Regions from separate parts of the Vibrio coralliirubri genome, predicted to be linked through region 2. Evidence: predicted binding sites of a transcription regulator. Region 2 holds the regulator's gene; the other holds the start of a gene.
What was found. The regulator MetJ, encoded in region 2, represses methionine synthesis genes. The targets are predictions, from matches to a motif close to TTAGACNTNTANANGTCTAA.
Positions count from the first base shown of each region.

Region 1: a site for MetJ is predicted at 6,700-6,719, ahead of metH (methionine synthase). Genes of this name have one in related genera too.

Region 1 covers NZ_AP025470.1:3,338,111-3,353,394, reverse strand. The annotation lists rRNA gene OCV20_RS15110 (16S ribosomal RNA) at 1-765, shown strand, start outside; rRNA gene OCV20_RS15105 (23S ribosomal RNA) at 1,119-4,012, shown strand; rRNA gene rrf (5S ribosomal RNA) at 4,113-4,228, shown strand; tRNA gene OCV20_RS15095 (tRNA-Asp) at 4,272-4,348, shown strand; tRNA gene OCV20_RS15090 (tRNA-Trp) at 4,408-4,484, shown strand; gene OCV20_RS15085 (cation:proton antiporter) at 5,318-6,598, opposite strand; gene metH (methionine synthase) at 6,768-10,445, shown strand; gene lysC (lysine-sensitive aspartokinase 3) at 10,560-11,927, opposite strand; lysine riboswitch at 12,036-12,213, opposite strand; gene OCV20_RS15070 (pyridoxal-phosphate-dependent aminotransferase family protein) at 12,390-13,529, shown strand; gene OCV20_RS15065 (PglL family O-oligosaccharyltransferase) at 13,640-15,284, opposite strand, start outside.
Region 2 covers NZ_AP025470.1:237,173-252,456, reverse strand. The annotation lists gene metF (methylenetetrahydrofolate reductase) at 1-224, opposite strand, end outside; gene OCV20_RS01140 (bifunctional aspartate kinase/homoserine dehydrogenase II) at 521-2,932, opposite strand; gene OCV20_RS01135 (O-succinylhomoserine (thiol)-lyase) at 2,935-4,116, opposite strand; gene metJ (met regulon transcriptional regulator MetJ) at 4,325-4,645, shown strand; gene OCV20_RS01125 (malic enzyme-like NAD(P)-binding protein) at 4,811-6,100, opposite strand; gene rpmE (50S ribosomal protein L31) at 6,434-6,652, opposite strand; gene priA (primosomal protein N') at 6,985-9,186, shown strand; gene cytR (DNA-binding transcriptional regulator CytR) at 9,427-10,431, shown strand; gene OCV20_RS01105 (SPOR domain-containing protein) at 10,554-11,093, shown strand; gene hslV (ATP-dependent protease subunit HslV) at 11,319-11,867, shown strand; gene hslU (HslU--HslV peptidase ATPase subunit) at 11,926-13,266, shown strand; gene OCV20_RS01090 (1,4-dihydroxy-2-naphthoate polyprenyltransferase) at 13,422-14,339, shown strand; gene rraA (ribonuclease E activity regulator RraA) at 14,413-14,931, shown strand; gene zapB (cell division protein ZapB) at 15,042-15,284, opposite strand.

The sequences.
Region 1 (15,284 bases), 580 kb from region 2:
AACAGGATTAGATACCCTGGTAGTCCACGCCGTAAACGATGTCTACTTGGAGGTTGTGGCCTTGAGCCGTGGCTTTCGGAGCTAACGCGTTAAGTAGACCGCCTGGGGAGTACGGTCGCAAGATTAAAACTCAAATGAATTGACGGGGGCCCGCACAAGCGGTGGAGCATGTGGTTTAATTCGATGCAACGCGAAGAACCTTACCTACTCTTGACATCCAGAGAAGCCAGCGGAGACGCAGGTGTGCCTTCGGGAGCTCTGAGACAGGTGCTGCATGGCTGTCGTCAGCTCGTGTTGTGAAATGTTGGGTTAAGTCCCGCAACGAGCGCAACCCTTATCCTTGTTTGCCAGCGAGTAATGTCGGGAACTCCAGGGAGACTGCCGGTGATAAACCGGAGGAAGGTGGGGACGACGTCAAGTCATCATGGCCCTTACGAGTAGGGCTACACACGTGCTACAATGGCGCATACAGAGGGCAGCAAGCTAGCGATAGTGAGCGAATCCCAAAAAGTGCGTCGTAGTCCGGATTGGAGTCTGCAACTCGACTCCATGAAGTCGGAATCGCTAGTAATCGTGAATCAGAATGTCACGGTGAATACGTTCCCGGGCCTTGTACACACCGCCCGTCACACCATGGGAGTGGGCTGCAAAAGAAGTGGGTAGTTTAACCTTTCGGGGAGGACGCTCACCACTTTGTGGTTCATGACTGGGGTGAAGTCGTAACAAGGTAGCCCTAGGGGAACCTGGGGCTGGATCACCTCCTTATACGAAGATATGCACGATGAGTACCCACACAGATTGATGGTTTAGATTTAGTTAAAGCCAGAGCTTTAATTAATAACGTAAGTTATTGATTAAAGCTTTTTGCTTTATGCTCTTTAACAATTTGGAAAGCTGACTGATTGATTACTTACGAGTAATTCAATCAAATTTAAAAGTTCTCAATGTTTATCTTTCATTAGATAAACACAACAAACACATTCAAGTGTCTTGTATTCGATTCAAACTTGTTTGAATCACAATTGAGTCCGGCAAACAGTCATTGAGAATTAACCCTTCTTAATGACAACCAAAAACCTTGGTTAGTTGCCATACACTAAGACCCTTTCGGGTTGTATGGTTAAGTGACTAAGCGTACACGGTGGATGCCTTGGCAGTCAGAGGCGATGAAAGGCGTAATAACTTGCGATAAGCCCAGATTAGGTAGTAATAACCTTTTGAGTCTGGGATTCCTGAATGGGGAAACCCACTTACATAAGTAAGTATCCTGTTGTGAATACATAGCAACAGGAGGCAAACCGGGGGAACTGAAACATCTAAGTACCCCGAGGAAGAGAAATCAACCGAGATTCCGAAAGTAGCGGCGAGCGAAATTGGATTAGCCCTTAAGCTTTTAATGAGACAGATGAAGGCTCTGGAAAGTGCCGCAATAAAGGGTGATAGCCCCGTAATCGACATCTCATCATCAGTGAAAACGAGTAGGGCGGGACACGTGATATCCTGTCTGAATATGGGGGGACCATCCTCCAAGGCTAAATACTACTGACTGACCGATAGTGAACCAGTACCGTGAGGGAAAGGCGAAAAGAACCCCTGTGAGGGGAGTGAAATAGAACCTGAAACCGTGTACGTACAAGCAGTAGGAGCACCTTCGTGGTGTGACTGCGTACCTTTTGTATAATGGGTCAGCGACTTAATTTTAGTAGCAAGGTTAACCGTTTAGGGGAGCCGTAGGGAAACCGAGTCTTAACTGGGCGTACAGTTGCTAGGATTAGACCCGAAACCAGGTGATCTAGCCATGGGCAGGTTGAAGGTTGAGTAACATCAACTGGAGGACCGAACCGACTAATGTTGAAAAATTAGCGGATGACTTGTGGCTAGGGGTGAAAGGCCAATCAAACCTGGAGATAGCTGGTTCTCCCCGAAAGCTATTTAGGTAGCGCCTCGGACGAATACTACTGGGGGTAGAGCACTGTTAAGGCTAGGGGGTCATCCCGACTTACCAACCCTTTGCAAACTCCGAATACCAGTAAGTACTATCCGGGAGACACACGGCGGGTGCTAACGTCCGTCGTGGAGAGGGAAACAACCCAGACCGCCAGCTAAGGTCCCAAAGTATAGCTAAGTGGGAAACGATGTGGGAAGGCTCAGACAGCCAGGATGTTGGCTTAGAAGCAGCCATCATTTAAAGAAAGCGTAATAGCTCACTGGTCGAGTCGGCCTGCGCGGAAGATGTAACGGGGCTAAGCTATACACCGAAGCTGCGGCTACGTACCTTAGGGTATGTGGGGTAGGGGAGCGTTCTGTAAGCCGTTGAAGGTGGTCTGTAAGGGCTGCTGGAGGTATCAGAAGTGCGAATGCTGACATGAGTAACGATAAAGGGAGTGAAAAACTCCCTCGCCGGAAGACCAAGGGTTCCTGTCCAACGTTAATCGGGGCAGGGTAAGTCGACTCCTAAGGCGAGGCCGAAAGGCGTAGTCGATGGGAAACAGGTTAATATTCCTGTACTTCTTACAATTGCGATGGGGGGACGGAGAAGGCTAGGTGGGCCTGGCGACGGTTGTCCAGGTTCAAGTACGTAGGCGGGTGGTTTAGGTAAATCCGGACCGCTACTAACGCTGAGATACGATGTCGAGCTACTACGGTAGTGAAGTCATTGATGCCATGCTTCCAGGAAAAGCCTCTAAGCTTCAGATTGTAAGGAATCGTACCCCAAACCGACACAGGTGGTCGGGTAGAGAATACCAAGGCGCTTGAGAGAACTCGGGTGAAGGAACTAGGCAAAATGGTACCGTAACTTCGGGAGAAGGTACGCTCTTATCAGTGAAGTCCCTTGCGGATGGAGCAGACGAGAGTCGCAGATACCAGGTGGCTGCAACTGTTTATTAAAAACACAGCACTGTGCAAAATCGTAAGATGACGTATACGGTGTGACGCCTGCCCGGTGCCGGAAGGTTAATTGATGGGGTTAGACTTCGGTCGAAGCTCTTGATCGAAGCCCCGGTAAACGGCGGCCGTAACTATAACGGTCCTAAGGTAGCGAAATTCCTTGTCGGGTAAGTTCCGACCTGCACGAATGGCGTAATGATGGCCACGCTGTCTCCACCCGAGACTCAGTGAAATTGAAATCGCTGTGAAGATGCAGTGTACCCGCGGCTAGACGGAAAGACCCCGTGAACCTTTACTACAGCTTGGCACTGAACATTGAACCTACATGTGTAGGATAGGTGGGAGACTATGAAACCGCGTCGCTAGATGTGGTGGAGTCGTCCTTGAAATACCACCCTTGTAGTTTTGATGTTCTAACGTTGGTCCCTGAATCGGGATTACGGACAGTGCCTGGTGGGTAGTTTGACTGGGGCGGTCTCCTCCCAAAGAGTAACGGAGGAGCACGAAGGTGGGCTAAACACGGTTGGACATCGTGTGGTTAGTGCAATGGCATAAGCCCGCTTGACTGCGAGAATGACAATTCGAGCAGGTGCGAAAGCAGGTCATAGTGATCCGGTGGTTCTGAATGGAAGGGCCATCGCTCAACGGATAAAAGGTACTCCGGGGATAACAGGCTGATACCGCCCAAGAGTTCATATCGACGGCGGTGTTTGGCACCTCGATGTCGGCTCATCACATCCTGGGGCTGAAGTCGGTCCCAAGGGTATGGCTGTTCGCCATTTAAAGTGGTACGCGAGCTGGGTTTAGAACGTCGTGAGACAGTTCGGTCCCTATCTGCCGTGGGCGTTGGAAAATTGAAAGGGGCTGCTCCTAGTACGAGAGGACCGGAGTGGACGAACCTCTGGTGTTCGGGTTGTCATGCCAATGGCATTGCCCGGTAGCTAAGTTCGGAATCGATAACCGCTGAAAGCATCTAAGCGGGAAGCGAGCCTTGAGATGAGTTTTCCCTGGCGCTATAAGCGTCCTAAAGGGTTGTCGTAGACTACGACGTTGATAGGCAGGGTGTGTAAGTGCTGCGAGGCATTGAGCTAACCTGTACTAATTGCCCGTGAGGCTTAACCATACAACACCCAAGGGGTTTTGTGGACTCAAAGAAATACCAAACGCTTGAATGAGTTTGAAGAGATAGACTTTTAAATCAGTTTTCCGAATTTTAAAATTTGCTTGGCGACCATAGCATTGTGGACCCACCTGATTCCATGCCGAACTCAGAAGTGAAACACAATAGCGCCGATGGTAGTGTGGGGCTTCCCCATGTGAGAGTAGGACATCGCCAGGCTTTAAATTTGAACACTTGTCAGCGACGACAAGTATTCCACTGCGGAGTGGTAGTTCAGTTGGTTAGAATACCGGCCTGTCACGCCGGGGGTCGCGGGTTCGAGTCCCGTCCACTCCGCCACTTATTCGATAACCTCGCCTAGTGCGAGGTTTTTTCGAATCTGAAGTAATGAAAGTTTTAGGGGTGTAGCTCCAATTGGCAGAGCAGCGGATTCCAAATCCGCGTGTTGGGAGTTCGAATCTCTCCACCCCTGCCATATTTAAGGCTCTAGCAGAAATGCTAGAGCCTTTTTGCTTTCTGAATCCAATATACGCCATTAGTTAAGCAGCGGATTCTCCGACTTACCAAAACCGCGCGTGTTGAGAGTCTAAACCTCCAACCCTTCTATATACTAAGCCTCAGCAGAAATGCTGGGGCTTTTTTACGTCTGTTGCTTCTACGAAGTAATGTGGGATAACTAGGAGCTCCTAGCTCACCTGCGTGCTCGAATCTCCGGAGTGCCTGCTCATTCCAGCCTTGCCATATTTAAGACTCTAGTCTGCACGTATCGGCAGAAATGCTAGCGCTTTTTATTCCTGTCATTTTTACAAGTATCACTAGAAGTACCACTAGAAGTACCAAGTGTTCCTTTAGCTATCTCTATCGAACACTGATTTAGTGCAGCCTTGCTGTATTTAATGACTTAGTTCAAAGCTAAAGCTTTCTGTTCACCACTCATCTAGCTCCGTAGTCCTGTTAATAACTAACGCTATTCTAGCGAGACGTTGAGTCCCGTTACTTTTGTTTCCAGGTGAAAGGTGAAGCCTTTCGATTGAAGCTTATATAACTTGAGAGTGGGTTATTGGGTAGACTAGCGAGTGGGCAGAAGAACTAATTCTCTGTATGACTTAAGCTCCTTAAAGAGTTCTAGCCACCCACATTAATGCTTTCAATTGCTTAAATACTAGCGCTATCAAATATCGATATAAGTTCTATATTCCACGTATACCTTTCAGCTATAGCTTCAGTGTGGGAATTGGTGAGTTTGACTTTCATTGGGTATAAAAAAGGCCACCTAAAGTAGGCGGCCTTGGTTGATCTATCTAGGTGTTAATCTAGCTCTTTCTCTGCTTGTTTTGCTTTCTCTATCATAGGAGTGATTGTTGAGCCTTGAACTAGAATAGAGAACACAACAACGGCGTATGTCATGACAAGGATTATCTCTTTTACATCTATTGCTTTGTCTTCAATTACCCAGATACCTGAAGGGATCGAAAGTGCCATGGCTAGAGCTAGTCCACCACGCAAACCACCCCAAGTTAAGATCTTGATTGACCAAGGATTGTAAGTTCTAAAACGTTTGAATCCGATATAAGACAAGAAAACACTTAGGTAGCGTGCGCTTAGCACTAGAGGTACTGCGAACGCCATTAAGATCCAGTCTTCTTGGTGGAATTTGAATAACAGCATCGACATACCAATTAATAGGAATAATACGCCGTTTAAGAATTCATCTATCAATTCCCAGAAATGATCTAGGTGATCTTCACTCTCTTTCGAGAATCCGATAAAGCGAGTCCAATTACCAATCATGATACCTGATACCACCATTGCCAATGGACCTGATACATGTAGAACTTCAGCAAACGCATAACCAGCAGTAGGGATACCGATGGTTAATAGCAACTCCATAGAGTGGTCATCGGTGTTGCTGATTAGGTAGTGGAATACAAGACCTAAAACAAAACCATAGACAATGCCGCCAATCGCCTCTTGGACGAATAGCATGGTCACACTGCCGACAGTCGGCGCTTCTGTGCCGAATGCGATAGTAAATAGGGTTACGAAGATAACTAAGCCAAAACCATCGTTGAATAGAGATTCTCCCTCGATTTGAGTAGAGATTCTTCTGGGAGCGTCGAGTTTCTTTACTATTGCTAGCACGGCGATGGGATCGGTTGGAGAGATTAGCGAGCCAAAGAGTAGGCAGTAAATCAGATCAAATTGAATACCGATGAACTGACAGAACCCGTATAGCACAAAACCGATAAAGAATGTTGAAAACAACGTAGCACCTAACGCGAGTACTGTTATTTCCCATTTCTGGTCTTTTAAATTTGGTAACTTAATCCCTAAACCACCAGCAAAGAGTAAGAAGCCCAATATTCCCTTTAGTAGGAAATCTTCAAAGTTGATACTGGCAACGGTTTCTGAGGCGATGTCAGCCAGTTGGAACCAATTGTTTTGTCCCGCAATGATAATCAATAGAGATAACATCATTGAGCCAGCTGTGATGGCGATGGTTGTCTGCATTTTACCAATTTTGGTATTAACGAAAGCAATAAGCATGGCTGCAGCCGACAAGAAGCATAAGGTGTAATAGACCGACATTGGGATTCCAACATGTAACAAAGTATGAATATGAATTTTCGTTGTCTCATGCTCAAATAGCAAACATTTTTTTGTCATGACTCAGTAATCAATTTCCTTTTTTAGACGTCTAGACTCCTTTTTAATGTGTGATAGGATGGAGGGATAATTAAAGGAATGAGGTTGTACCGTGGGAAGTAATGTAAGGCAAAAGATTGACGCTCTGTTGAAGCAACGAATTTTACTGATTGATGGTGGCATGGGCACCATGATTCAGGATTATAAATTGGAAGAGCAAGACTATCGAGGTGAACGCTTTGCTGATTGGCACAGTGACTTGAAGGGCAACAATGACCTTTTAGTTCTTACACAGCCTAAGCTTATCAAAGATATCCATTCAGAATACTTGGAAGCTGGGGCAGACATCCTCGAAACCAATACCTTTAACGCTACAACCATCGCTATGGCCGACTATGATATGGAAAGCCTTAGTGAAGAGATTAACTTTGCTGCTGCCAAGCTTGCTCGTGAAGCAGCTGATGAATGGACCGCAAAGACCCCAGACAAGCCTCGCTTCGTAGCGGGTGTATTAGGTCCAACCAACCGAACTTGTTCTATATCCCCTGATGTAAACGATCCTGGTTACCGTAATGTTAGCTTTGACGAACTGGTTGAAGCTTATTCTGAATCGACTCGCGCGCTCATTAAGGGCGGTTCAGATTTAATTCTTATTGAAACTATCTTTGATACGTTAAACGCGAAAGCGTGTGCTTTTGCGGTTGAATCTGTTTTCGAAGAAGTAGGTACCAGTCTGCCAGTGATGATTTCCGGTACCATCACTGATGCATCAGGTCGTACCCTTTCAGGACAGACGACAGAAGCATTCTACAATGCCCTTCGTCATGTAAAACCTATCTCATTTGGATTGAACTGTGCATTGGGCCCTGATGAACTGCGTGAGTATGTCGGTGAGATGTCTCGTATCTCAGAATGTAACGTTTCCGCTCACCCTAATGCGGGCTTACCTAATGCATTTGGTGAGTATGACCTTTCTCCTGAAGATATGGCTGAGCACGTTAAGGAATGGGCTGAAAGTGGCTTCTTGAACCTAATTGGTGGCTGTTGTGGTACTACTCCAGAGCATATCCGCCAAATGGCTGAGGCAGTTGAAGGTGTAACGCCGCGTCAATTGCCAGATTTACCTGTTTCTTGCCGTCTTTCGGGACTAGAGCCACTGACGATTGCTAAAGAATCTTTGTTCGTGAACGTGGGTGAGCGTACCAACGTTACCGGCTCTGCACGCTTTAAGCGCCTTATCAAAGAAGAGCTCTACGACGAAGCCTTGAGTGTAGCTCGAGAGCAAGTCGAGAATGGTGCTCAAATTATCGATATCAACATGGATGAAGGGATGCTAGACGCCGAGGCGTGTATGGTTAAATTCCTGAATCTATGTGCTTCAGAACCTGAAATCTCGAAAGTACCTGTTATGGTCGATTCTTCTAAGTGGGAAGTTATCGAAGCTGGCCTAAAGTGTATTCAAGGTAAAGGCATCGTTAACTCAATCTCTCTAAAAGAAGGCAAAGAGAAGTTTGTTGAACAGGCCAAATTAGTTCGTCGTTATGGTGCTGCTGTCATCGTGATGGCATTTGATGAAGTCGGGCAGGCTGATACTCGAGAGCGTAAAGTCGAGATCTGTACCAATGCCTACAACATCCTTGTTGATGAAGTCGGTTTCCCGCCAGAAGATATTATTTTTGACCCGAATATTTTCGCAGTGGCGACGGGTATCGATGAGCATAATAACTATGCGGTTGATTTCATTGAGGCAGTAGGGGACATCAAACGCGATCTCCCGTATGCGATGATCTCTGGTGGCGTGTCGAATGTTTCATTCTCATTCCGCGGCAATAACTACGTCCGTGAGGCTATTCACGCGGTGTTCCTATATCACTGTTTTAAAAACGGTATGGATATGGGCATTGTAAACGCTGGTCAGTTGGAAATTTACGACAATGTTCCAGAAGATCTGCGTGATGCTGTTGAAGATGTCGTACTAAACCGTCGTGATGATTCGACTGAACGATTGCTGGATATGGCGACCGAATACTTAGAGCGTGCTGTTGGTAAGATTGAAGATAAATCTGCATTAGAGTGGCGAACTTGGCCTGTAGAGAAGCGTTTGGAGCACTCTTTGGTAAAAGGTATCACCGACTTTATTGTTGAAGATACTGAGGAAGCTCGTGTTAATGCCTCTCGTCCTATTGAAGTGATTGAAGGTCCTCTAATGGACGGCATGAACGTTGTTGGTGACCTATTTGGTGAAGGTAAGATGTTCTTACCACAGGTTGTAAAGTCTGCGCGTGTGATGAAACAGGCGGTTGCCCATTTAGAACCATTCATCAATGCATCCAAAGAAGTGGGTGCAACTAACGGGAAGATTTTGTTAGCGACCGTTAAAGGTGACGTTCACGATATCGGTAAAAATATCGTTGGTGTGGTCTTGCAATGTAATAACTACGAGATTATCGATCTGGGTGTGATGGTTTCTTGCGAGAAGATTCTTAAGGTAGCCAAAGAAGAAGATGTCGACATTATTGGTCTGTCTGGACTGATTACACCGTCTCTTGACGAAATGGTACATGTTGCTAAAGAGATGGAGAGACAGGGTTTCAAGCTGCCTCTTCTGATTGGCGGTGCAACCACATCTAAAGCTCACACAGCTGTTAAGATTGAACAGAATTATTCAGAGCCTGTTGTATACGTAAATAATGCCTCGCGTGCAGTGGGTGTTTGTACTTCACTACTGTCTGATGAATTGAAACCCGCTTTCGTTGAGAAGCTGGATATCGATTACGATCGCGTTCGAGATCAGCACAATCGTAAGAAGCCTCGTACCAAGCCTGTTACGCTTGAAAGAGCTCGTGCCAATAAAGTTGCTATCGATTGGGATGCGTATACGCCACCGGCACCCGCTAAGCCGGGAGTTCACATCTTCAATGATTTTGATGTGGCGACTTTGCGTCAGTATATCGATTGGACTCCATTTTTTATGACATGGTCATTGGTTGGTAAGTACCCAGCTATTTTGGACCATGAAGAAGTGGGTGAAGAGGCAAAACGCTTATTCAAAGATGCCAATGACTTACTGGATCGCGTAGAGAAAGAGAAGCTGCTTGAAGCGCGTGGTATGTGTGCCATGTTCCCAGCGAACAGTGTTGGTGATGATATTGAGGTGTATACCGATGAATCTCGCACCGAAGTTCTAAAGGTTCTACACAACCTTCGTCAACAAACAGAGAAACCAAAAGGCTTTAACTATTGCCTGTCAGATTACATTGCGCCAAAAGAAAGTGGTAAAGCGGACTGGATTGGTGGTTTTGCGGTAACGGGTGGTATTGGTGAGCGAGAGTTGGCTGATGAATACAAAGCGAAAGGCGATGACTACAACGCAATCATGATTCAGGCGGTTGCTGACCGATTGGCTGAAGCGTTCGCGGAGTATCTGCATAAAGAAGTGAGAAAGGATATTTGGGGTTACTCGCCAGATGAGAATTTGTCTAACGACGATTTGATTCGAGAGAAATACCAAGGTATTCGTCCAGCTCCAGGTTACCCTGCTTGCCCTGAGCATACAGAGAAAGGCACGTTGTGGGAGTTGATGGACGTTGAAAAGGCAATCGACATGTCATTAACGACAAGCTACGCGATGTGGCCTGGCGCTTCAGTATCTGGCATGTACTTCTCACATCCTGATGCCCGATACTTTGCTATTGCACAGATTCAACAGGATCAAGTGGATAGCTATGCTGACCGCAAAGGCTGGGATATGTTGGAAGCTGAGAAGTGGTTAGGTCCAAACATTAACTAGTTTGAATCTATGACGAGCTTTGATTCGTAAAGTAAAAAAGAGAAAGGGTTGCTTAATAGCAACCCTTTTTGTATCTGTGATTTAGTTATTTATCTGTCGATGATAACGGACTTTCTACTCAAATAACTCTTGGTGAAGTTTTTGAATCGCCAGCTTAGAAACAGATTCATCCAATAAGAAGCACAAGTTATGTGGGCTTGCTCCGTAACAAATCATGCGTAGGTTGAAATCTTCAAGAGTACCGAATACCTGCTTCGCATAGCCTTTGCTTTCACTCATGTTGTTACCAATAAGTGCAACAAGGCATAGGTCGTGTTCAATATCGACAGAACACAGCTCTTCAAGCTCAAGGCGAGCGGCTTCAGGTAACTCAGGAGCACCACCTGAAGTGTCTGTTTGATCGAGAGTGAGAGACACACTGATCTCTGAGGTAGTGATAAGATCGACCGAGATCTTATGTTTAGCAAGGATCTCGAATACCTTTGCCAAGAAGCCATAGGCATGGAACATGTTAGCACTGCGTAGCGTAACCATAGTTTGGTTGCAGCGTAGGGCAAGCGCTCTAAATAGAGGGGAGCTTTCAACTTGTTGACGAATCCAAGTACCACCTAACTCTGGTGCTTTAGAAGAGCCGACAAATACCGGTATTTGGTGGCGTAGTGCAGGTACTAGAGTTGATGGGTGCAAGATCTTCGCACCAAAGTTTGCCATTTCCGATGCTTCACTGAAGCTGATCTCTGGGATAGGAGAGGCTTTAGGTGCAATACGAGGGTCAGTGGTGTAAATACCCGGAACATCCGTCCAGATTTCTAGACCAATCGCCTGTACAGATTCGGCAATCAGTGCTGCTGAGTAATCACTGCCACCGCGGCCTAAAGTCGTGGTGTTGCCTTCACTATCAGCACCGATAAAACCTTGGGTCACGACAACTTGTTGTTGGCAAAGTGGAATAAGTTTCTCTTGCGCTAGAGTGGCAATATCTTCTAGTTGAGGTTCGGCTTTACCAAAATCATCATTAGTACGCATCACATCTCTGATATCAAAGCGAACAGCAGGAGTGCCTCGTTCAGAGATGATCTGAGCCAAGATGTGTGTCGACATCAACTCGCCACATGCGACAAGGTGATCCGTCAGTTTAGTGCTTGTTTGGAATGATGCAGCCTCTGCAGCGCTCGCAATGTCATCAAGAATGCTGTGAACTTCTTTTTCGATGCTGATTGGGTCTGCGAGTTGGTCAAGAATTGCGTTATGAATGTCCGCTAATTGCGCCATTAGTTCCTGACGACGAGCTTTGTCTTGAACACCATTTGCCAGTTCAACCAGCAAGTTAGTGACACCAGAGCATGCACTACTCACGACCAGTTTCGTGTTTGAGTTGTTTTCAATAATAGCAGCACAACGGCTCATTGCTTCAAAGTTGGCAACACTTGTTCCACCAAACTTAGCGACATTAAAAGAACCAGCTACATTAGATGCACTCACGATATATCTCCCACGACTTCCTAAAATAAAATTACGGTTGGGTAATCCAACGTCCGATGTTTTTCGAAGAGAGTTTTAGAGCAAAAAGAGAGGAATTATTAGAATAGTAACCTCAGAAGCTCTTCACCATATAGAAATGGCGACAGTTGACGGGATTCAGCCCGCTCAACCGATAATAAAGGTCCTGCATACTTTTATTATCTCGGCACTGCTCCCCATAAATGTTTTGTATTGGAAATGCGGTTCCACAAAACATCTGCCTGGGCAGTGCTCCTCTTCTGCTAGATAGCCGTTTCATTGAACGTTTTTGTGGTAACAATGTCAATCCGTAACTTGAGATAATTGAAAAATAATTTTAACAATTATGTGACAGTGGTTTGACCTCAATACTTATGGCTAATTGCTGAGGTAATCAATTTGCTTTAGGGTGGATTGTTCACAACATTAACGTAAGGGATGTACATGTCTAATTTAACACTCACTACTGCTATCGATAGCTTTTATCCACCACACCGAACGTTAATGGGGCCTGGTCCTTCTGATATCTCACCTCAAGTGCTACAGGCTTTGAGCCGTCCAACCATAGGTCACCTAGATCCGCTGTTTATTGCGATGATGGATGAGCTTAAACAACTTCTTAAATACGCTTTTCAGACTGAAAACGAATTTACGATTGCCGTTTCTGCACCGGGCAGTGCGGGTATGGAGACCTGTTTTGTTAACTTGATTGAGCCTGGTGAAAAGGTGATTGTTTGTCGTAACGGTGTCTTCGGTGAGCGTATGCGAGAAAACGTGGTGCGCTGTGGTGGCGAAGCCATCCTTGTTGATGACGAGTGGGGCAAGCCCGTTTCAGTTGAAAAGGTAGAACAAGCATTGGCAGAAAACCCCGATGCTGTTGCTGTTGCATTTGTGCATGCAGAAACGTCTACCGGAGCGCTATCGGATGCTCAAGCTATCTCTGCTGTCGCTCGTCAGTTTGATGCGTTAACGATTGTTGATGCAGTGACATCACTTGGTGGTGTGCCATTGCTGGTTGATGAGTGGCAGCTAGATGCGGTTTATTCTGGCAGCCAAAAGTGTCTGTCTTGTGTGCCAGGGCTATCTCCGGTGACTTTCTCTCAGCGCGCAGTTGATAAAATGAAAGCCCGCCAAGCGCCAGTACAAAGCTGGTTCTTGGATCAAAGTTTAGTACTAGGTTATTGGAGTGGAGAAGGTAAGCGTAGCTACCACCATACTGCCCCCGTGAATAGCCTTTATGCTCTGCATGAGTCGCTTGTTTTGTTGAAAAATGAAGGCCTAGATAATGCGTGGTCTCGTCATCATGCGATGCACCAAGAGCTTAAAGAAGGTGTAGAAGCTCTAGGGTTAAAATTTGTGGTTGATGAAGAGAGCCGCTTGCCGCAGCTTAACGCACTTTATTTCCCAGAAGGAATTGATGAGGCTAAGATCAGAACGCAGCTTTTAGAAGAATATAATCTTGAAATCGGTGCAGGGCTTGGCTCTTTGGCTGGTAAGGCATGGCGTATCGGCCTAATGGGTTACGGTGCTCGTAAAGAGAATGTTGCGTTGTGTCTAAAAGCGCTAAAAGATGTTTTGAAATAGCTGTAATAGACTGAAATTAAAAAGAAAAGCGCACGAGGAAACGTGCGCTTTTTTGTATCTACCCCAAGCTCCTATTTAAATGGTGCTTGCTTTGTGAATTCTTAACATTATTAAGGAGACGAAACGTTATCTTCTGCTTGTGACACTTTCTTATACTGAACCTTTGAAAAGTCTCTATTAGGGAATAAAAAGTTCGCTTCGCTACGAATTTGCTCTGCTTTACTTTCTTCTCCTAGGCCTTGATACGCCAGAATCAGATTGCTGTAGAAAGCCGGTCTTGGTTTGCTCTTTATGATCTCCAGTGACCAATCGATGTAAGGTTGTATAAGGCTCGGGTCGGCTTTGTAGAGGCCAATATTAAGGTAAGTGCTGTATATGTCCCAATCGTAGCGATCTTTCCACACCACTGGGTTCGTTACCTGCTTAAGAATGTCTGGGTTCTTAGGCTTAGACAGTTCAAACTTAGTCAGTACATAATTGGTGTGCAGGGCGCTCAACATATAAAAACTGACCAAGATAGGTATCACTAAGCTCGAGACTCTAAACAGGGTTTTACTGATGATACTGAACGATTGTTGATAATGTCGGGAAGAGCGCTGATCGACCCAGTAAATCAATATAATGAATGTTATCCAGTGAATGGCCGAGTGGTAAAAAGGATACTCAAGTTGAGAGTGCAAAAGGATTGGGATAAATAACGCGAGCAGGGCTAGACGTGTTCCTTTTGCAGAACTTGCTATGCGTGACATCACCAATATTGCAGCAATCAAGATTCCGATGATTGGTACAATCCCCCCTTCAACTCCCCAAAACAGGAACTCATTGTGCGGGTGATCCATTGAAGGAAGACCTGGGTGATAGTTCGAGTTGAGTTGATGTTGGCGAGCCGTATATAGCGTGTATTCAGACTCAAATTTCCCGTAACCATAACCTGTGAATGGCTTTTCGATCATCATATCTAAAGCTTGCGGGAACGTATAAGCGCGCGGGCTTTCTAAGTTAGCTCTTTTACTTGCGAGGCTATCTGTCGCACTGAGGTTGATCACCGTAAAAGCGACGATGACACCGACGAGCACTGATGCGCACCATCCGTAGAAGCGTTTCTTAGTCGAGAACTTGTATAGATAGGGCAGAATGCAGATAAACCCAATGACAGCGGCCAACCATCCGGTACGTGATGCGATGATGATCAGCAAGGGTACGGTTAAGGTTGGGGTTAGGTATAGTAAGAATGACTCGCTAATTTTGTGATTATATTTAGCTGGCTGTCTTGCTAAAAGGTAAGCGGACAGCACAAAACCCGTAGCAAGAAAGCTTGCCATTACATTCGGTTGTTGAAATATCCCATATGGTCGGTTTGCCGCTGTGTTGTAGCCAAATAGGTTACCAGGCTCTAATAAGAAATATTGCACATAGCCAAACAGTGCTTGTATAACAACAGCAAGTACAATGAACCACAACATACGTTGCTTGTGTTTATTGCTGAACTTAAATTGCTGCAGCACCACAAATAAGGCAAAGCCCGCCCATAATCCAAGCAAGCGCCCTGACGCTCCTTGAGGAGCTGCATTACTGTATAAAATAGGTAGTGTGAGTATGATGCAGCTAATCAACAAACCAATCGTTAATTTGGAATACTTGAGTACTCTATTGGTCGCGAGTTGGTAAAAGCCAATTGCTAGCGCGAAGCTTAGCGCCAACCAAGTGGTAGGGTTAAAGGATAGAGCAAGCCCCGAGCCTCCAGGATTCGGCATG
Region 2 (15,284 bases):
TTAATGATTGAGTGGGTACGGTCACGTTCGCCCGAGTTTGCGCCGTAAGTTACCGATACAAATTTTGGTTGAAGTGTTTTAAGACGGTGAACAGAGTTCCATAGGGTCTCTTCCATCTTCTCACTGCTTGGTGGAAAAAACTCAAATGACACATTGATGTTGTCAGAAAGCTCAGCGATATTCTGATTTAAAGCGTCGATATGACTAGCGTGTGTGTATCCCATCTTACTCTCCCTGTGGCAAAAGCAACCACTAAAAACTCAAATCCTTAAACGACGTTTAGACGTCTATATGTCTGTAGAATGTATTGAATACGATTTAATGTCAACAGATCCATTATGAATTTTTCTCAAGTAGATCGTGAGTAAAACTCAAGTCGTTAGATGGGTCGCAAAGCAGAAATAATGTAGAAAAAGGCTGAAAAACACATCGTGCTTTCAGCCTTATTTATCTTAGTGAATAGTATGCCATTTACGCGCTAAACCAATTGATCTGAGCATTAAACCAATCGTTCTGAAAATCAAAACAGGCTCGACATTCTGTTTAAGTCAGATTGAATTGCGCCAGCTGTGACTTCACGTCCTGCACCTGGGCCTCGGATCACCAATGGATTATCTTTGTACCATTTGCTCTCAATCGCAAAGATGTTGTCGCAAGGCAACAAGTTCGCCAGAGCATGTTCTTTAGACAGTGCTTCAACGCCTACGGTTGCCTTACCGTTCTTCTCCAAACGCGCTACGTAACGTAAGACTTTCTGTTGAGAGTGCGCTTTCTCTAAACGCTCAGCCAACTCTTCGCTCAGTACAGAAGCTTTGTCGAAGAAGTCATCCACAGATAGTTCTTGCAGCTCTGCAGGTACGAGCGATTCCACTTTTACGTTTTCAGGTTCGATATCCAAACCGGATTCACGCGCCAGAATCACCAGCTTACGCATGACATCTGAGCCATCTAGGTCAGCACGCGGGTCCGGTTCAGTCAGGCCTTGTTGCCACGCTAAGTCAACCAACTCGCTGAATGGTACCGTGCCATCAAACTGTTGGAACAACCAAGACAGAGTGCCAGAGAAAATACCTGACAACGCAATAATGTCATCGCCGCTTTCTCGAAGGTCTCGTACTGTATGGTTAATCGGTAAGCCTGCACCTACTGTCGCGTTGTACAACCAATGACGGCTGATCTTAGCGAAAGCATCTTGTACTTGATGGTAATACTCGCTCGATGCAGAACCAGCCACCTTGTTAGCCGAGATCAGATGGATACCTTGTTGTGCAATTTGCAGGTACTTTGCTGCAAGCACAGGGCTTGCGGTGACATCGAGTACCACAGCTTCATCGTAACCCTGAATAGAACCCAAACGCTCTAACCAGTCGTTCCCATTGTTGGCAATCGCTTCATCGTCAAAGCGCTTGCTCACTGAGGTCGCATCAATACCTTGGTCATCGAACCAATAGGTTTGGCTATCAACCACGGCAACCAATTCAAAGTTCATTCCACGACGCTTTTCAAGTTCCGCTTTTTGTTCAGCAAACAGACTTAACCAACTTGAACCAATGTTGCCCTTACCACACAAGGCAATCGCAACACGCTTCTGCGCTTGGAACAGTTGAGAGTGAATACCTTTCACTAGGCTTGATGTTTCACTCTTACGAATCACAGCCACCAAGCTTAAGCCTGAGTTCGCTTCTGAGATGAACTCAACCGGTGAGCTCTTAAGCTGCTGGTAGAAGCCGTAGCAATGGTTCGGGTTCTTAGTCACACCCGCACCCACTGCAGCAATCAGAGAGAAACCTTCTTTTAGCTTAATTTCCGCTTCAATCGCATGGTCTTGGAGATATTCTAATGCACCACCAGCGATCTCTTCCGTATAGGCAAGACGCAAGCAGTGTTGATCCGGTTCAAGCTCATAAGCAAGCGGCTCCAGTTGAGCGCGCTTAAGCCCTTCAAGCACTTCACTCTCTAGACGGTCGAAATCATGGCCGTGACCAAAGGTCAGCTGCACGATAAGCACTTCATCCAGAGAGGTAATGATTTTTGCGCCACGACCCGATGCCAGTACACGCTCTATCTGTGTAGAGCCCGCCTCCGGCTGGTAGCTGCAGCGTAAGCTGAGATCCATAGCACTTTGAGCCACAGGCTGTAGCGTTCGGCTATGAAGCACTGGAGCGGCAAGACGAGCCAATTCACTGGCTTCATCAAGGCGAAGTAGAGGCAGTAGACACGCATCCGAAACCAAACGAGGGTCAGCGCTGTAAACGCCCGCCACATCACTCCAAATCGTCACGCGTTCAACTTCAGCCAAAGCACCAATCACGGTCGCTGAGTAATCCGAACCGTTACGGCCAAGCAATACCGTTTCACCCTCGCAGTTCTGAGCCATAAAGCCAGTAATCACCACGCGGCAATGTGCATGCTGCGCCAGAGCTTCTTTAATCAGAGGGTAAGAACGTGCGCGGTCGACTTCAGGCTGAGCGCCCACTTCTGCACGTAAAAAGGCACGCGCATCTTGAGCAACGGCTTGTAAATCATGCTGACACAACAAAGCAGCGAGTAGACGTGAAGACCAAACCTCACCATGTCCAAGCACTTTTGCTTTTTGTGCTTCGCTCAAGGGAGCCGTTAGCTCACCCAAAGCGGTAAATTCTTGTTGAATGGTGCCCGTTAGTTGCGCTGCAGACTCACCCTCAAGCAGTGCTTCAATCAGATCAAGCTGGAACTGACGAAGTGCTTGTAGGCATTCATGGGCAATACGACCATCTTTGTCGAGCGCTTCAACGAACTCAATTAAGCGGTTGGTTGTTTTGCCTGCTGCCGATACCACCACCAAATCAGATGCTGATGAGTATTCTCTAAGAATGTTGACCACGCGTTGGTAACATTCAGGGTTTGCTAAACTGCTGCCACCAAATTTATGTAGCTGGCGAAAGGTTGCCATTATTAACCCTCCCCTTCAGCGATAAAGCGCTGTGTTCTTTCAAACGCTTGCTTGAGGTCATCGATTAGGTCTTCTGCATCTTCAAGGCCAACAGATAGACGCAGTAGTTGCTGAGAAACACCCGCTTCTGCTAATGCTTCTTCACCCATCGCACGGTGAGTCATCGACGCAGGGTGACAAATCAGGCTTTCAACACCGCCCAATGATTCTGCCAAGGAGAATAGCTCTAACTTATCAACAAAGTATTTAAGCGCCTCGAATGAGCCCGCAAACTCAAAGCTGAGCATTGAGCCAAAGCCCGATTGCTGTTTCTTCGCGATATCATGACCCGGATGTTCAGGAAGGCTTGGGTGATAAATAGTGCCAACGAGATCTTGTTGCTGCAGAGACGCTAGAATCTCACGCGAGCTTTCTTCGTGAACTCGCATACGCGCACCTAGCGTACGAATACCACGTAAAGTCATGTAGCTATCAAATGGTGTGCCGGTCGCACCAATACAGTTGCCCCACCATGCTAGCTCTTCAGCGTGCTCTTCTGTCTTAGTAACCACAACGCCACCAATCACATCTGAGTGTCCGTTGATGTACTTGGTTGTAGAGTGGATAACAAAATCAGCACCCAGCTCTAAAGGCTTTTGGAACACAGGCGTCAAAAACGTGTTGTCGACAGCAACCAGAGCACCAACCTCTTTCGCTTTGCGGCAAGTTTCTGCAATATCAACCACACGAACCAGTGGATTCGATGGGGTTTCAATTAAGATCAATTTTGGCTTAAGCGCGATCGCTGCATCCAGTGCCGCTTGATCCGATTGATCAACGAACAGAACTTTGAAGTCACCTTTTAGCGAGCGAGTGTTAAACAGACGGTAAGTACCGCCGTAGCAGTCGTGCGGTGCAATAATAAGATCATCGCCGCCTAAGAAAGCCGAAACCCATAAGTTAAGCGCCGAAGTACCGCAGTTAGTCACAACCGCGCCTTTGCCTGATTCAAGCTCAAACAGTGCCGTTTCTAATAAACCACGATTTGGGTTACCAGAACGGGTGTAATCGTACTTTGGCACTTCACCAAAAGCGGGAAACCCATAGTTAGTCGAAAGATAAATGGGTGGGACAACGGCATGGTGTTGCGTGTCTGACTCGATACCAGTACGTACTGCGATTGTTGCTGGCTTCCGGCTGCTCATAGGTGCTTCCTTACAAGTTTTGCGTCTGAGAATCACAGCGGCTTGTCGGCATTTTGCGGCTGTGTTAGATATATGTTATTCACTTTACTTTCATAAACGTGAGACGTCAACACTTCTAGACGTCTATATGTCTTTGCTTATGGCAGTAAATCCCGCTAAAATCACCACTATTAATTTATTCTAACAACTAAAGTGATGAAGGTACGCAATGGCCGACTGGAATGGTGAATACATAAGCCCATATGCTGAGCATGGAAAGAAAAGCGAACAAGTAAAGAAAATTACAGTTTCTATCCCTCTAAAAGTGTTAAAGGTTCTTACTGACGAGCGTACTCGCCGCCAGATTAATAACCTACGCCATGCAACAAACAGTGAGCTACTGTGCGAAGCCTTTCTACATGCGTACACAGGCCAACCACTACCAACGGATGAAGACCTTCGTAAAGATCGTCCTGACGATATCCCTGCTGAAGTGAAAAAACTGATGACAGAAATGGGTATCGAGTTCGAAGCGTTTGACGAAGAATAAAAACAATTCAGTCACTGCCTTCATTATTGATTCGTTATAGCTGACCCTGTTTATCACATCACGCATTGCGTTTTTATGACTACGCTGTGAATGATAGACATAAAAAAACCGACTCCTATGAGTCGGTTTTTTATTATTCTTTTTCGCTCAATAGAGCAACAGCTATTAAGCCATATAGTTAGCAGGCATCTCGATACGAGCTACGCCAGATTCAACAGCCGCTTCCGCAACTGCTCGTGCTACGCGTGGAAGTAGACGTGGATCCATTGGCTTAGGAATGATGTAACCCTTACCGAACTCCAGTGCAGTCTCGCCCGCAGCTGCTAGTACTTCAGCTGGAACTTCTTCTTTCGCTAGTTCACGAATCGCTTTAACCGCCGCCAGCTTCATTTCGTCATTGATTTCGCTCGCACGCACGTCTAGTGCACCACGGAAAATGAATGGGAAACAAAGTACGTTGTTTACTTGGTTAGGGTAATCACTGCGGCCTGTACCCATGATTAGGTCAGAACGAACTTCGTGTGCAAGCTCAGGCTTGATCTCTGGATCTGGGTTTGAACATGCAAACACAACTGGCTTATCAGCCATCAGCGTTAGTGCTTCAGCAGGCAGTAGGTTAGGACCCGATACACCCAAGAACAGGTCAGCGCCTTCGATAACATCTTCAAGCGTGCGCTTGTCAGTGTTATTTGCGAACAGCTCTTTGTATTCGTTTAGGTCATCACGACGAGTGTGGATCACACCTTTACGGTCAAGCATGTAGATTTTTTCACGCTGAGCGCCACACTTAATCAGTAGCTCCATACAAGCAACCGCTGCTGCGCCAGCACCTAAACAAACGATCTTACACTCTTCAAGTTTCTTACCTTGAAGTTCGATCGCATTCAGCATACCCGCTGCCGTTACAATCGCTGTACCGTGTTGGTCATCGTGGAATACCGGAACATCACAACGTTCAATCAGGCGACGTTCAATCTCAAAACAGTCTGGTGCTTTGATGTCTTCTAGGTTAATACCGCCGAATGTATCTGCGATATTCGCAACCGTATCAACGAACTCATCGATTGTGCGGTGTTTTACTTCAATATCGATAGAATCTAAACCAGCAAAACGCTTAAACAGGAGCGCTTTACCTTCCATAACAGGTTTAGAAGCAATAGGGCCAAGATTACCTAGGCCAAGAATCGCTGTACCGTTAGAGATAACTGCAACCATGTTGCCTTTACCTGTGTACTTATAAACGTTATCAACGTTCTGTGCGATCTCGCGAACAGGCTCAGCCACGCCTGGGCTGTATGCAAGTGCTAGGTCTTCTGCAGAGTTTGCAGGCTTCGTCAGTTCTACGGCAATTTTGCCTGGAATTGGGAACTCATGGTAATCAAGAGCTTGCTGACGGAATTGTTCTTGAGGTGATAATTCTTGAGAGGATTGAGCTTGGCTGCTGTCTTCAGACATAGGTGTAGGTTCCTAGGATATTATTATTTGGGGGATCTTGTTCATGTTAATGGATGTACTTCAAAGTTCCTAGGTGGTTGGAGCCTCTGTCTCATTAAAAAACGAGATTTCACTACTAATAAGACCAGTGAGCAGTTGAAATTACTATCGCTTGTTGAACTTTCGAGCTGAATTTTGGTGCAGAGAGATACGCAAGGAATTGCCCTGCAATAGAAAGGTAGGCAACTTATCGTGAGGCGGGATTGAAGCTTGAATGAAAGTCAGTGCTTTCTCAAATTGCAGGCAACAAAAAAGGACACCGAAGTGTCCTTTTTCATGTCTAAATAGCGAGAATTACTTCTTGCTAGAAAGAGCACCGAAACGCTTGTTGAAGCGATCAACACGGCCGCCAGTATCTACGATACGTTGCTTACCAGTGTAGAACGGGTGACATTTGTCACATACGTCTAGGTGGATTGATTCTTTTGCTAGCGTTGAGTTGAACTCAAATGTGTTGCCGCAAGAACAAGTTGCAGTAACTGCTTTGTATTCTGGGTGGATTCCAGCTTTCATGGGATAACCTCAAGTAGGCCGTGTCGCTATACGATTCTAAGCCGCACACCACACGTAGTTTAAAAAAAGAAATAAAGACACCGCATCGACACAAAAGAGTGATGAAGCCATACCTTTAAGGCGCAGTATAGTAATGAATCTATAAGGCAGGATCAACCGATTTGATACATTTTTCACCAATTCTCTCTTTATTTCCTTTATCGGCCTGAGATTTCGGGCTGTCGTTGTCGGTATACGCTAACTCGCCGCCTTCATCCAAACTGCTTCTCGAATTTAACCGCCTTATCCTTTAGACTGTTCGCTCTCGTCAACTCAGATAAAGCCGTCCCTTTATGCGTCCAATGATTGCCCGCGTGGCACTGCCTGTTCCACTCGACAAGCAGTTCGATTACAAGATTCCAAGCCACCTATTTCCGATTATTGGTGGACGAGTCTCTGTGCCTTTTGGACGACAAACCTTAACCGGTATTGTCACGGCTCTGGTTAACGAATCTGAATTCGAGCTAGACAAGCTCAAACCGATTAAAGCCTTGTTAGATAATCAACCTGTTTGGCCGGAATCTGTCTATTCACTGTTAATGTGGTGCAGTCAGTTTTATCAGTACCCGCTTGGCGAAACCTTTGCTAACGCCCTTCCGAGCGCCCTAAGAAAAGGCAAAGCCGCCGACTTCGCGACGCTGGTTGAGTGGCAGTTAACACCATCAGGCAAAGACCAACTGATGCAAGGTTTTGGTCGCGCGGTCAAGCAAGCAAAAGTGATGCACATGCTTGAGCACGGCCCGGTTCCTCATCAAGAGTTCATTGATGAAGATGTAGGCAGTGCCGTACTCAAGACGCTTGAAGAGAAAGGCTGGATTGAATCGTTAGAGAAAAAGCCGAAACGCCAACCGTGGCCGGTTGAACTTGAGAACGACCAAGACAAACCTAAGCTCAATGCAGAACAAGCCATCGCGATTGCGACCGTAAATAGCCAAACCGACTTTGGTTGTTTCCTGTTAGAGGGGGTCACTGGCTCAGGTAAGACCGAGGTTTACCTGAATATGATTAAGCCGATTCTCGACCAAGGTAAACAAGCGTTAGTGCTTGTGCCCGAGATTGGCCTCACCCCTCAAACGATTAACCGCTTTAAGCGACGCTTTAATGTGCCTGTTGAGGTTATCCACTCAGGTTTAAACGATTCTGAGCGACTGAATGCTTGGTTATCGGCGCGCGATAAAATAGCGGGCATCGTGATTGGTACCCGTTCGGCTCTGTTCACGCCATTTGCTGACCTAGGCATTATCATTGTCGATGAAGAGCACGACGCGTCTTATAAACAACAAGATAGCCTGCGCTACCACGCTCGTGATGTGGCGATCATGCGTGCTCATAAAGCGCAGATTCCAGTAGTGTTAGGCTCGGCGACTCCGGCCTTTGAAACACTGCACAACGCTCAGATCGGTAAATACAGTTATCTCACCCTCACTTCACGTGCGGGTGTCGCACTGCCGACCACCAATAAGGTGTTGGATGTTAAAGGTGAATATCTAGAAAGTGGTTTGTCTGCGTCGTTAATTGCAGAGATGCAAAGACACCTCAAAGCAGGCAACCAAGTGATGCTGTTCCTCAATCGCCGAGGGTTTTCTCCCGCATTGATGTGTCACGATTGTGGTTGGACTGCCGAGTGTAAACGTTGTGATGCTTACTATACTTATCACCAATACAGTAATGAGATGCGCTGCCACCACTGTGGTTCTCAGCAGCATATCGTGCACAATTGCCAAGGTTGTGGGTCTGCGAACTTAGTGACAGTAGGTGTCGGTACCGAGCAGTTAGAAGCTCAGCTTGGCCAACTATTCCCTGAATACAAAACCATTCGTATTGACCGCGACAGCACCCGCCGTAAAGGCAGCTTAGAAAGCGCACTAGAGTCGATTCGTAAAGGTGAATACCAAATTCTTATCGGCACGCAGATGCTTGCTAAGGGTCACCATTTCCCTGACGTGACACTTGTGGCGTTATTGGATGTGGATGGCTCTTTATATAGCAGTGACTTCCGAGCGTCTGAACGTCTTGCCCAGCTATTCATCCAAGTAGCGGGGCGCGCAGGACGAGCAAGCAAGCCCGGTGAGGTGATCTTACAGACTCACCATCCAGAACATGGGTTACTGCAAGCCTTGCTACACAAAGACTACAACCACTTTGCTCAGACGGCACTGGCAGAGCGTAAGCAGGCAATGTTACCGCCCTATACCTTTATGACGCTGTTTAGAGCAGAAGCCAATGACACTCGCTTGGTGGAAGAGTTCTTGCGTCAGGTTCGCCACACATTGGAATCACATCCACTGTTTGACCAATATTGCATGGTGTTAGGGCCAACCCCGGCTCCGTTAGCAAAACGAGCGGGCAAATCGCGCTGGCAGTTAATCTTACAAACTCAGACGCGCTCGTTAATGCAGAAGCTATTAATGAGTGCCAAGCCGGCCATCAATATGTTACCTGCTGCGAAAAAAGTTCGCTGGTCACTCGATATTGAACCGCAAGATTTGAGCTAAACCCACTTGGGTTAAAACTAATGATAAGTTTGTTCACAAATATTTCATATTTCTCGTGAGCAACTTCACACTAGTCATGTGATTTTTGTTAATCTAGCCGTAACTTTACACGGATTAAACGAATAAAATATTGCAATAAAAAAAGTGTTAGCAACACTTTCATAATATCTATTCGATTACATTTATTATTCACGCCTTAGATACTTAGGCGACAAAGGAACTTAAAAGAGGGTTTAATTTATGGCGACAATGAAGGATGTTGCCCAGCTAGCAGGCGTCTCAACAGCCACGGTATCACGTGCATTGATGAACCCTGAGAAAGTCTCAGTTTCAACTCGCAAACGAGTGGAAACAGCAGTACTTGAAGCTGGATACTCACCCAATACATTAGCTAGAAACTTACGTCGCAACGAATCAAAAACCATCATCACTATTGTTCCTGATATCTGTGACCCTTATTTCGCCGAGATCATTCGTGGTATCGAAGATGCCGCAGTAGAAAATGATTACCTTGTTCTACTGGGTGATAGCGGCCAGCAAAAGAAGCGCGAGTCTTCATTTGTTAACTTAGTTTTCACCAAACAAGCTGACGGCATGTTGCTACTGGGCACGGACCATCCGTTTGATGTCAGCAAACCTGAACAAAAGAATTTACCGCCGATGGTGATGGCGTGTGAGTTTGCCCCTGAACTTGAACTGCCTACGGTACACATCGATAACCTGACCTCTGCCTTTGAAGCGGTTAACTACCTAGCTCAGTTAGGTCATAAACGCATCGCTCAAATCTCAGGCCCAGTATCTGCAACGCTGTGTAAGTTCCGTCAACAAGGCTACCAACAAGCGCTGCGCCGCGCTGGAGTCTCTATGAATCCAGCTTACAGTACGGTAGGTGACTTCACCTTTGAAGCGGGCGCTCAAGCAGTTCGTCAATTACTGGCACTGCCTGAACAACCAACGGCTATCTTCTGTCACAACGATGCGATGGCAATTGGCGCGATTCAAGAAGCGAAGAAGCTGGGCTTGCGCGTTCCTCAAGATCTATCGATTGTCGGCTTCGATGACATCCAATTCGCACAATACTGCGATCCACCGCTAACCACTATTTCTCAGCCTCGTTATGAGATTGGACGCCAAGCGATGTTGATGATGCTTGATCTATTGAAGGGCAACGATGTGCAAGCAGGTTCGCGTCTGCTTGAAGCTAAATTAGTGGTTCGAGGCAGTACAGCGCCACCTCGAATGTAACCCTCAGAAATACCCTTACAAATCTGCGGCACATTTTGATGTGCCGCTTCCATTTCTGCACTATTATCCTCGCGCAATCTGGATTACCATGAGGGCAGAATCAGCAACTATTGAATTGTCTTGTGGCTAATAGAGATTATGTAAAGCGTGGTCGTGGCACGAAAAAACCAACCAAAAAACAAACCCCTCGCCGTAAACCTTGGCGCAGTGGTCTTTTGGCGATCCTCCTTGCCGGTGGTTTTGGTTACGGACTTTACCTATTGAGTAATGATCCTGAGCCGCCAGCACCAACGCCTGTGGCAACCAAACCAAAACCTAAGCCAAAACCAGCGAAAGTGATTCCGCCGCCTCCTGAAGAGAAGTGGGACTACGTTGAAACGCTGCCAAGCCGCGAGATTGAAGTAAAAGCCAAAGAGCAACAGATCTCTAAGATCCCTTACATCATGCAGTGTGGCGCTTACAAAACCTCGTCGCAGGCAGAAGCACGTAAGTTGGATATTGCCTTCCAAGGTATCTCGAGTGAGATCCGCAAGAAAGATGGCAGTAGCTGGTACCGTGTGGTTCTAGGGCCATACAAGCTGAAGCGTGACGCAGAACGCGACCGCCATAAGCTGCAACGAGCGAAAATTGAACCTTGTGCTATTTGGAAAGACACCGAGTAGTTTTAGATTCCGCGGCAGTCTTTGTCTTAATAAAAGCCGAAAATCAAACAGCGAAAGCCTCCCATTGTGGAGGTTTTCTTTTATCCCCCTCCCCTTTAACCAAATTTCCTTACAACTTCCGCCGATAAGTTTGCACGACATCACTCACCCTTCCTTGAATTATCCGAGCACCATCCTCATATACTTTTTATACCCAAAGATAAGAAATATTAAGAGGCCCTACTCGTGACTACCATTGTATCTGTACGTCGTAATAATAAAGTCGTCATCGCGGGTGATGGACAAGTATCTCTAGGCAATACTGTAATGAAGGGCAATGCCCGTAAAGTACGTCGCCTATACAACAACAAAGTACTGGCAGGTTTTGCTGGCGGTACTGCTGATGCTTTCACGCTATTCGAAAAATTTGAAAGCAAGCTGCAAATGCACCAAGGCCACCTGACCAAAGCTGCCGTTGAGCTAGCGAAGGATTGGCGTAGCGACCGTGCTCTACGTAAGTTAGAAGCACTGTTAGCAGTAGCGGATGAGACCGCTTCACTGATCATCACAGGTAACGGTGACGTAGTTCAACCAGAGAACGACCTGATTGCGATCGGCTCGGGCGGTAACTTCGCTCAAGCAGCAGCTACTGCACTATTAGAAAATACTGATTTAGATGCGCGTGAAATCGCAGAAAAGTCGCTGAACATTGCAGGCGATATCTGTGTATTCACCAACCATCACCACACTATTGAAGAACTAGAAAGCACCGTTGAGCTGCCAAAGCCAGAGTAACGACCGCTTCCATCAATAACGTTGTATTCAACAGTGATTAAAGAATTAAGGAAAAACCATGTCTGAGATGACTCCTCGCGAAATTGTTCACGAACTCAATCGCCACATTATCGGCCAAGACAACGCTAAGCGTTCAGTGGCTATCGCTCTGCGTAACCGCTGGCGTCGTATGCAGCTTGAAGAAAGCCTGCGTGTTGAAGTATCGCCAAAGAACATCCTAATGATTGGCCCAACGGGTGTCGGTAAAACTGAGATTGCTCGCCGTCTAGCGAAACTAGCAAACGCGCCTTTCATTAAGGTAGAAGCGACTAAGTTCACCGAAGTTGGCTACGTTGGTAAAGAAGTTGAGACCATCATCCGTGATCTAACGGACGTTGCCATCAAGATGACACACCAACAAGCGATGGAAAAAGTACAATACCGCGCAGAAGAACAAGCTGAAGAACGTATTCTTGATGCCCTTCTACCACCAGCACGTGATGCTTGGGGCCAGAACGAGCAATCCACTGAAGACACCACCTCTTCAAACACTCGTCAGATTTTCCGCAAGAAACTGCGTGAAGGTAAGCTAGACGACAAAGAGATCGAAGTTGATGTCGCTGCGCCGCAAATGGGCGTTGAAATCATGTCACCTCCAGGCATGGAAGAGATGACGAACCAGCTGCAAGGCATGTTCCAAAACCTAGCAGGCGACACCAAGAAAAAGCGTAAGATGAAAATCAAAGACGCATTCAAAGCACTGACGGAAGAAGAAGCTTCGAAGCTTGTGAACCAAGAAGAGCTAAAAGAGAACGCGATCTTCAACGCTGAAAACAACGGCATCGTATTCATCGATGAGATCGACAAAATCTGTAAGCGTGGCGACAGCTCAGGCCCAGACGTATCTCGCGAAGGTGTTCAGCGTGACCTACTGCCTCTTATCGAAGGCAGCACAGTATCAACCAAGCACGGCATGGTGAAAACTGACCACATCTTGTTTATCACATCAGGCGCATTCCAAGTGGCTAAGCCATCTGACCTGATCCCTGAGCTACAAGGTCGTCTGCCAATCCGCGTAGAACTTGAAGCGCTTTCAGCACATGACTTCAAACGCATCCTGACTGAACCAAAAGCATCGCTAACAGAGCAATACATTGCCCTAATGAAAACAGAAGATGTCAGCATTGAGTTCACTGAAGATGGCATCAACCAGATTGCGGACGCAGCATGGCGCGTAAACGAAACCACTGAGAACATCGGTGCGCGTCGTCTACACACGGTAATGGAGCGCCTAATGGATGAGATTTCATTCGAAGCAACAGACAAAGCTGGCAGCAAGCTAGTGATTGATGAAGCTTACGTAACATCGAAACTTTGCGAATTCGTTGAAGACGAAGACCTAAGCCGCTTCATCCTGTAGCACACGAAACTCCAACTTATTGCTCTATCTCAAAGAAATAGCAGCTAATAAGCGAATTCAAGGCCCACTTTCGAGTGGGCTTTTTATTACCCGAAAAATGGGCGTATACTCAAATCACAGTATGAAACGAAGACTTACAAAGAATTAGACCTACGATGAAACAATCTCTACTGATCTGGCTTGATGCCGCACGACCAAAAACTCTGCCTCTCGCACTTGTCTCTATTCTTACAGGAAGTAGTTTAGCGTTCGCCGGTGGTCAGTTTTCTTTATCGATAGCCCTACTGGCATTTTTAACCGCTACCCTATTACAGATTTTATCGAACCTAGCCAATGACTATGGCGACGCCGTAAAAGGCACAGACAATGAAAATCGTCTGGGGCCAACACGTGCGATGCAATCTGGTGCGGTGACGGCGAAAACCATGAAGCAAGCGATCATCCTCAACATCGTGTTTACCATGGTCGCTGGACTGATTCTTATTTTTCATGCCTTAACCTCGATTGAAAGTATCTTATCTTTCATTGCGTTAGGCGTATTAGCCATTATTGCTGCCATCGCTTACACCGTCGGTAATAAGCCTTATGGCTATATCGGCCTTGGCGACTTATCGGTGTTTATCTTCTTTGGTTTGTTAGGTGTTTCAGGGACTTACTTCTTACACACTGGTCACGTTGAACCAAGCCTATTCCTTCCGGCATTGGGCTGTGGCTTGATGGCGGTTGCTGTACTCAATATCAACAACATGCGTGATATCGAAAATGACAGCGAATGCGGTAAGCGCACCATGGCGGTTCGCCTAGGGCAACGCAAAGCCAAACACTACCATTTTGCTCTGCTTGGCCTCGCCCTTGCGTCTTTCGCTATCTACCTGCTTATTCAAGAAAAGCCGGTCTGGATCAGCCTGCCGTTTTTGCTGAGCATTATCATTGTTTACAAACATGGCAAAGCTGTTTGGGAAACCGAAAAGCCAGCGCAAATTGCACCAATGATGCCCGTGATTGTGAAATGCTCACTGGTCACTAACCTATTGTTTGCAGGGGTTGTCGTAGCTCAAACTCTATTGAGTTAAATGAGACTAATCATTGCAAAGGGATCAAGCGCCGATATACTCAAAGTAAGCTCATTGTTCAAAAGGTATACTAATGGAATACAACACTTCAGCACTGTGCGACATATATTTGGATCAAGTTGATGTCGTGGAGCCAATGTTCAGCAACTTCGGTGGACGTGCATCTTTCGCAGGACAGATCACGACATTAAAGTGTTTTGAAGACAACGCTTTGATTCGCTCTGTACTAGAGCAAGACGGTCTGGGGCGTGTGTTGTTAATCGATGGTGGCGGCTCACTACGTAAAGCGCTGATCGATGCTGAGATTGCCCTACTTGCCGAAGACAATGAGTGGGAAGGAATTGTGGTTTACGGCTGCGTTCGTGAAGTCGATGAGCTTGAAGACATGAACCTAGGCATCCAAGCCTTGGCTTCTATCCCTGTTGGTGCGAGCCAAGAAGGTGTTGGTGAACTAGACGTTCCAGTGAACTTTGGCAGCGTGACCTTTTTACCCGAAGATTACCTCTACGCAGACAACACCGGCATCATTCTTTCTGCCGAGCCTTTAGATGTAGAACTTGATCTGGATGTTGAAGAAGAAGAGGTCGAGTAACTCACTCGGCTTTGAATACTAAAACAAAGCTTAAGAATACGAAGTATTAGAACACAAACAAAAACGCCCGCTACTGAGTAGCGGGCGTTTTTTTAAATCTGAAGAGTCGATTACTCTACTTCATCCATTTTACCAAGAAGGTTACGGATGCGATCTTGCCATGCTGAATGCTCTTCCTGCATTTGCTGAGTTTTTTGCTCTAGCTCGTGACGGCTTGCTTTAAGCTCACCAGCTTCTGTTGCTAGTGCTTGTTTCTCTTCTTTAAGCTCTTCCACTTCCATTTGAAGAAGTGCAATTGTATCTACTGCTGTTTGAATTTTTGCTTCTAGCTGCTCTAGTACTTCAAAAGACAT